2 regions of the Micromonospora sp. NPDC023956 genome follow, and region 2 is predicted to be linked to the other one. Evidence: riboswitches for the same ligand, from Rfam matches in the RefSeq annotation. Region 2 holds a riboswitch; the other holds the start of a gene.

Region 1 (3,392 bases), on a different contig from region 2:
TCAGCCGGCTGCGGTCACTCCAGGCACCGACCGGCCGGTTCACCGACCGGTCCGCGTACGGCGACTACAGCAACGCCTTCAGCCAGTCCTTCGCGATCCTCGCGCTGGCCCGGACCGCCGCCGGTGTCCCACCCACCGCGGGACAGTGGCTCGCCGGCACCCGCTGCCCCGACGGTGGCTACCCGCTGCTGCCCGCGCAGCCGACCTGCGTCTCCGACGTGGACGCCACCGCCCTGGCGGTGCAGGCGCTGCGGGTCGCCGGCCGACCCGCCGACGCCGCCGCCGGCATCCACTGGCTCGTCTCCGTGCAGCGCACCGACGGGGGCTTCACCAACGCGGCCGGCACCGCGAACGCGAACAGCACCGGTCTGGCCGCCCAGGCGCTCCGGGACGGCGGCCGACCGCTCGCCTGGGCCAGGGCCCGAGGATTCCTGGTCGGGCTCCAGGTCGGCTGCGCCGGTGCGCCCGCCGACCGGGGCGCGGTCGACGTCGACGGCGGCACCCTCGACCGGGACACCGTCAACCGGGCGACCGCCCAGGCCGTCCTGGGCCTGACCGGCGTCGGCTACCCCCGGCTCTCCGCCGTCGGCGCCGATGCGCACGCCCCCACCCTGCCCTGCCGATGAACCGCCGAGAAACCCTGCCGACAGAAGGAGAACCCGTGTCCCGCTTCCGTCCCTCCCGTCGTGGCTGGCTCGTCGGCCTGATGGCCGCCGTCCTCGCCACCGCCGGCCTGACCGCCGCCGAACCCGCCCCACGGCCCGCCCAGGCCGCCGCCTGCACCGGCACCTCCGGTGTCACCGTCGTGGTGGACTTCACCGCGCTCGGCGGGGGAGTGTCGGTCGCCTGCGCACTCGGCGACCCGGCCACCGGGCTGGCCGCCCTGCAGGGCGCCGGCTTCACCGTCACCGGCACCCAGCGCTGGGGACTGGCCTTCGTCTGCCGGATCAACGGCCTGCCGACCTCCGCGACGGACCCGTGCGTCAACACCCCGCCGGTCACGGCGTACTGGTCGTACTGGCACGCGCCGAGCGGCGGCGCCTGGTCCTACAGCAGCTCCGGCGCGGGCAGCTACAACCCCGCACCCGGCAGCGTCGAGGGCTGGTCCTTCGGTTCGGGAGCGGCACCGAGCATCCCCGCCCCCTGACCGGCGGCCACCCGCACCGAACGCGGTGACCGGGTGCCGGCACCTTTCTTCTGGCGTCACGTGACGACCGGACGCTATCGTGTCGGCACCCGGGTCCATCCGGGACAACTGCATACGTCCTGAGTGGGGGGAAGCCGGTAGAAGCCGGCGCTGACCCGCAACCGTGAGCGAGGCCCACCTCGCGAGCCGGAACACCCCGCCCGGGACGAGCGGCTTCCACTGTCGAGGTCTACAGGGTGAAGTCCGGCCACCGCCGAGGCCCGTCACCCCGCTCACGATGCACGCGAGCGGGTTCTTCGGATCCGAGGTGCCCTCCGGAGCTCACCGACCGCTCTGCGAAAGGCACCCAGCATGCCCCTGTCCCCGCTCCGACGTCCCGGTATCGGCGTCGCGGCGACGACCGCGCTCGTCGCGCTCGCCGCCACCGCCCCCGGCCTCGGCCTCGCGGCCCCGTCCAGCACGGCCGACCCGGCCGCCGCCCGCGCCGGTGCGAGCTGGCTGGCCGACGAGTTCACCGACGGGGCGCTGCCCGGCCCGTTCGGCGGCCAGGACTGGGGCCTGACCGTCGACGGTCTGCTCGCGTTGACCGCCGCCGACGTGGCCGAGCCGACTCGCCGTGCGGCCACCGATCAGGTCGCCGCGCACGTCCGGTCGTACAACAGCTACGACGACTACGGCATCGAGGGCTTCACCGACGGCGGTGCGACCGCGAAGCTGCTCTACGCCGCCACCGCCGCCGGTGCGGACCCGACCGACTTCGGCGGCTGGGACCTGCGCGCGGAGACCCTGGCCCTGGTCGCCGGAGCGGACAGCGGCGACCAGCGGGGCCGGATCACCAGCCGGACCAACGAGGCCAGCGGACCCGACGCCAGCAACACCTTCGACCAGGCGTTCACCGTGCTCGGGCTGGCCCGCAGCGGTGACCTTCCGCAGGACCCCGTGGACTTCCTTCTCCGCCAGCAGTGCGCGGCCGGGGGCTTCCGGCTGTACCCCGACGCCGGGGACAAGCCGACCTGCGACACCCAGGCCGCACCGACCCTCGACGTGGACTCGACCGCCATGGCGGTGCAGGCCCTGCTGACCGCGGCCGAGGAGGGGGCCACCGGCGCCGCCGACGCGGCCCGACGCGGCGCCGACTGGTTGCTGACCCAGCAGCACGCCGACGGTTCGTTCGGCGGTTCGGGCCCGACCACCGGCACGAACGCCAACAGCACCGGTCTGGCCGGGCAGGCCCTCGCCGCGGCCGGACGGGACACGGCAGCCGACCGGGCCGCCGTCGCCCTGGTCGCGCTGCAACTGACCACCGCGACCGGCGGGGCAGCCGCCGCCGACGCCGGTGCGATCGCCTACAACGCCGAGTCCCTGGCGGCGGCCCGGGGGGCCGGACTGGGGGAGAACGACCGCGACCAGTGGCGTCGGTCCACTGCCCAGGCGCTCCTCGGCCTGGCGCAGGTGCCCCTCGGCCGGATCGGACTCGACCCGCCCTCCTCGCCGAGCCCCAGCCCGAGCGTCTCCGTCTCACCCTCCCCGAGCGGTTCACCGACGCCGTCCGGCTCCGCCACACCCACCCCGACACCGAGCCTCACCGACAGCCCGGTCCCGCCGACCCCGACGTCGACCGCGTCGACCCCGTCCGCCGCACCGAGCACCACACCGGCCGGGGGCGGGACGGGCGGACTGCCCACCACCGGCGCCTCCGTCGTCACGTACCTGCTGGTGGCGCTGCTGCTCATCGGCGGTGGTACGGCGCTCGTGGTGGTCACCCGCCGGCGGACGACGTGACCGCCGGAATCCGGTTCCCGGCGGTCACCGGGGCGGTCCGGCTCACGGCGGTCCCCGTGGCCGTGGCCGCCGCCCTGGTCGTGCCGAGCCCGGCCCGCGCCGCCGGCACCGCCGGTCCCTGCCCGGACGCCTCCGGGGTCACCGTCGTGGTCGACTTCAACGAACTCGGCGGCGGAACGGTGGTCCGCTGCGCCCCGGGCGCCCAGGCGACCGGCCTGGCGGCACTGAAGAACGCCGGCTTCTCGGTCACCGGCACCCTCCGCTGGGGTGAGGGCTTCGTCTGCCGCGTCGAGGGCAAGCCGTCGGTGGCGACCGAGAAGTGCGTGGACACGCCACCGGCCAACGCCTACTGGTCCTACTGGCACGCCGACAACGGCGGCAGCTGGCGCTACAGCGACAAGGGCGTGCTGAACCGCAGGCCGCCGGCCGGCAGTTTCGAGGGCTGGTCGTTCTCCCGGGACCG
Region 2 (3,392 bases):
GTGGCCCAGGCCAGCGCAGACCAGTCGACCCGGGCCAGCGAGCCGGAGAGCCAGAAGGTGATGCTCTGGGTGGCGTGCGGATCGGCGACCCAGATGATGACGAACGAGGTCGCGGCGGCACAGAGTTGGGCGACCGCCACTCCGGCGAGCACCACCCGGGTCGGCTCCAGGGCACCGCGCGAACCGGCCACCGCGATCACCGCCACGAACGCGGCGAGCGCGCCGACCAGCGCACCGCCGGTCAGTGAGGCCATCCCGCCGCCCAGCCCGACGACGAGGACCGCGACCGCGCCGAGCGACGCCCCGGACGAGACCCCGAGCAGGTACGGGTCGGCAAGCGGGTTGCGGGTGACGGTCTGCATCACCGCGCCGACCGCCGCCAGTCCGGCCCCGACCGCCGCCGCGCCGAGCACCCGGGGCAGCCGCAGCCGCCAGACGATGTGCTCGCGCAGCAGGGGCACGTCGGAGTGGACCAGGCCCAGCCGGTCGCCGACCACCGTCCAGACGGTACGGACCGAGATGTCGGCCGGACCGATGGTGACCGCCACGCTGATCGAGGCCACCAGCGCCACCAGCAGCCCACCCATCAGCAGGGCCGCCCCGGCCGGGGGGCGGGACCGTACCCCGGCCGCAGCGGTGACGGTGGTCAGCGTCCGGTCCCCTCGGGGAGCCCGGCGACGCCCTCGGCGAGCGCCTCGACACCGAGCACGACCCGGACCCCGGCGGAGGTGGAGGAGAAGGGGATGACCACGAACCGCTTCCCCGCCACCGCCCCGAGGTGCCGCAGGGTGGCGTGCCCGGTCAGGAAGGTCCGCTTCGCGGCGGCGGTGTCCCAGCTCGCGTCGACCAGCACGATGACGTCGGGGTCGCGGTCGGCGACGGTCTCCCAGCCGCTGTCGGCCCACGACCCGGTCAGGTCGGCGAAGGCGTTGGTGACCCCGACCGCCGACATGATCATGCCCGGCCCGCCGCAGCAGGCCCCCACGCTCGGGGCGTCGGTGCCCGCGTCCCACCAGAGCACGGAGAGCTTCGCGGCGCCGTCGACCCGGCCGGCCGCGGCGGCGAGCCGGGTCCGCTGGTCGGTGATGAGCTTCTCGGCCCGCTCGGGTACGCCGAAGATGGCCGCGATCTCGCGGAGCTCGGTGAACACGTGGTCGGTGGTGAGCTTCGCCGGCCGGTGCGGCGCCGGGCAGCCGGCCGGGGAGAGGTACGAGCCGACGCCGAGTTTCGCCAGCTCGGCCCGGTCGCCGGCCCCCTCGTCGCCGAACGCGCTCTGGAAGGAGCCGTAGACGAAGTCCGGTTCCGCCTCCAGCAGCTTCTCCCGCGCCGGGTACTCCTTGGCCAGCACCGGCACCGAGGCGTACGCGGCGGCGTACTCGGGCAGGATCGCGTCGTCCAGGTACGCCGTGCCGGCCATCCGGTCGGCCAGGCCGAGGGCCAGCATGATCTCGGTGGCCGGCTGGTTCAGGGTCACCGCCCGTTCCGGCGGAGCCGCCACGGTGACCGGCGTACCACAGTTGGTCACGGTGACCGGGCCGGCGGACGCCGGAGTGGACCGCTGGGGATCGTCGTCGGTGGCGCACCCGCCGAGCAGGACGACCAGGGCGGTCAGGGGCGCGGCAACGCGCCGGGACAGGGTGGACCAGACAGCGCGCTCGCGCATCGGAATCGCCTTCCAGCACCTCGTGGACGGTTCGTCACAGTGCCGTGGCCGGTCTCCTGGCTGACGGGTGGTGCGTCGTTGACCGGCCTTCCCAGGCGTACGCCCAGTGGCCTCTTCGCAGACGAAGGTCGCGGACTTCCCGATAACAGTGGCGAGGGCCGCGCCGGTATCTCACCGGCTTCCCGAGCACCACGGCAGCGTCACCCTAGCCGCTGGTCCGTGGGAGTGTCACGGTGACGAACACCACGCGCATGATCGACGTATCCGCCGCACCGCCGACCGGGACGTCCGTCCCCTTCGGCCGGCAGGCCGGGCCCACCGGTCGACGCGTCGACGTACGCCGACCGGTGGGCCCGGGGGTCACTCAGAGCACGTGCCGCAGGTAGCCCTCCACCGAGGCGGCCAGCACCTCCCGGCCGGGGCGCTCCCAGACCTCGCCGTGGAAGACCTCCACCTCGATCGGGCCGGTGTACCCGGCGGCGTCCACCGCCCGGCGGAGCCCACGCAGGTCGATGCAGCCCTCGCCGGGCAGCCCCCGGCCGAGCAGCACCCCCGCCGGCAACGGGGTGATCCAGTCGCAGACCTGGAAGGCCGCGATCCGGTCGCCGGCCCGGGCGATCTGGTGGTGGACGGTGTCGTCCCACCAGACGTGGTAGGCGTCGACGACCACCCCGACCGCTCCCGGCTCGAACCGCTCGGCAATGTCGAGGGCCTGACCGAGGGTGGAGATCACGCACCGGTCCGCACAGAACATCGGGTGCAGCGGTTCGATGGCCAGGGTCACCCCGGCGGCGGTGGCGTGCGGTGCCAGCTCGGCGATGGCGTCGGCGACCCGCGACCGGGCCCCGTCGAGGTCCCGGCTGCCGGCGGGCAGACCACCGGAGACCAGCACCAGGACCGGGCAGTCCAGGGTGGCCGCCTCCTCGATGGCCCGCAGGTTCTCCGTCCGCCAGTCGTCGGCGGTGAAGAAGCCGCCCCGGCAGAGCGAGGTGACGGTGAGCCCGGCGGCGCGGACCAGCCGGGCGGCGCGGTCCAGGCCGTACGCCCCGACCGGCTCCCGCCACAGTCCGATGCCCGGCACGCCCGCGTCGGCGCAGGCCGCCACGGCCTCCTCCAGCGGCCAGTTCATCGAGGTGGCCTGGTTGAAGGAGAAGCGGGCCAGCCCGGCGGGCCGGTCGACCCCCGGCACGGCCTGCGGGGCGGTCACTGGGTCACCCCGGCGACGGTGAAGTAGGCCCGTGCCCGCGCGGCGGCCAGCTCGGCGTCGGGCAGCAGCCCGGCGGAGTCGGCGAGGACGAGCAGCCGGGCCAGGTGGGCCGGGGACCGGCCGGCCTGCTGACCGGCGACCATGGTGAAGTGCTCCTGGTGGCCGGTGAGCCAGGCCAGGAAGACGATCCCGGTCTTGTAGTGCCAGGTCGGCGCGGCGAAGAGGTGCCGGGCCAGCGGCACGGTCGGCGCCATGATCCGGTCGTACGCCGCCAGGTCGCCGGCGTCGAGGGCGGCCAGCGCCGCCCCGGCCGCCGGGGCGATGGCGGCGAAGATGCCGAGCAGCGCGTCGGAGTGGCCCTGCTCGTCGCCGCGGATCAGCTCCGGGTAGTGGAAGTCGTCCCCGGTGTAGAGGCGCACCCCGGCCGGCAGCCGGCGGCGCAGGGCGATCTCCCGGTCGGCGTCGAGCAGGGAGATCTTGATCCCGTCGACCCGGTCGGCGTGGTCCTTGACGAGCTGGACC

The links. Region 2 has a riboswitch for cobalamin ahead of AB0F58_RS14960 (ABC transporter substrate-binding protein). Riboswitches for the same ligand answer to the same signal wherever they lie in the genome.
Region 1: linked by a shared signal. The riboswitch ahead of AB0F58_RS01415 (prenyltransferase/squalene oxidase repeat-containing protein) and the one ahead of AB0F58_RS14960 (ABC transporter substrate-binding protein) in region 2 are both predicted to bind cobalamin.

Annotation. Positions count from the first base shown of each region.
Region 1 covers NZ_JBEZZN010000001.1:546,059-549,450, reverse strand. The annotation lists gene AB0F58_RS01425 (peptidase) at 1-626, shown strand, start outside; gene AB0F58_RS01420 (hypothetical protein) at 707-1,147, shown strand; cobalamin riboswitch at 1,222-1,366, shown strand; gene AB0F58_RS01415 (prenyltransferase/squalene oxidase repeat-containing protein) at 1,499-2,929, shown strand; gene AB0F58_RS01410 (hypothetical protein) at 2,986-3,392, shown strand, end outside.
Region 2 covers NZ_JBEZZN010000006.1:231,542-234,933, reverse strand. The annotation lists gene AB0F58_RS14965 (iron chelate uptake ABC transporter family permease subunit) at 1-587, opposite strand, end outside; gene AB0F58_RS14960 (ABC transporter substrate-binding protein) at 647-1,663, opposite strand; cobalamin riboswitch at 1,692-1,872, opposite strand; gene AB0F58_RS14955 (sugar phosphate isomerase/epimerase family protein) at 2,028-2,792, opposite strand; gene AB0F58_RS14950 (dihydrodipicolinate synthase family protein) at 2,867-3,392, opposite strand, start outside.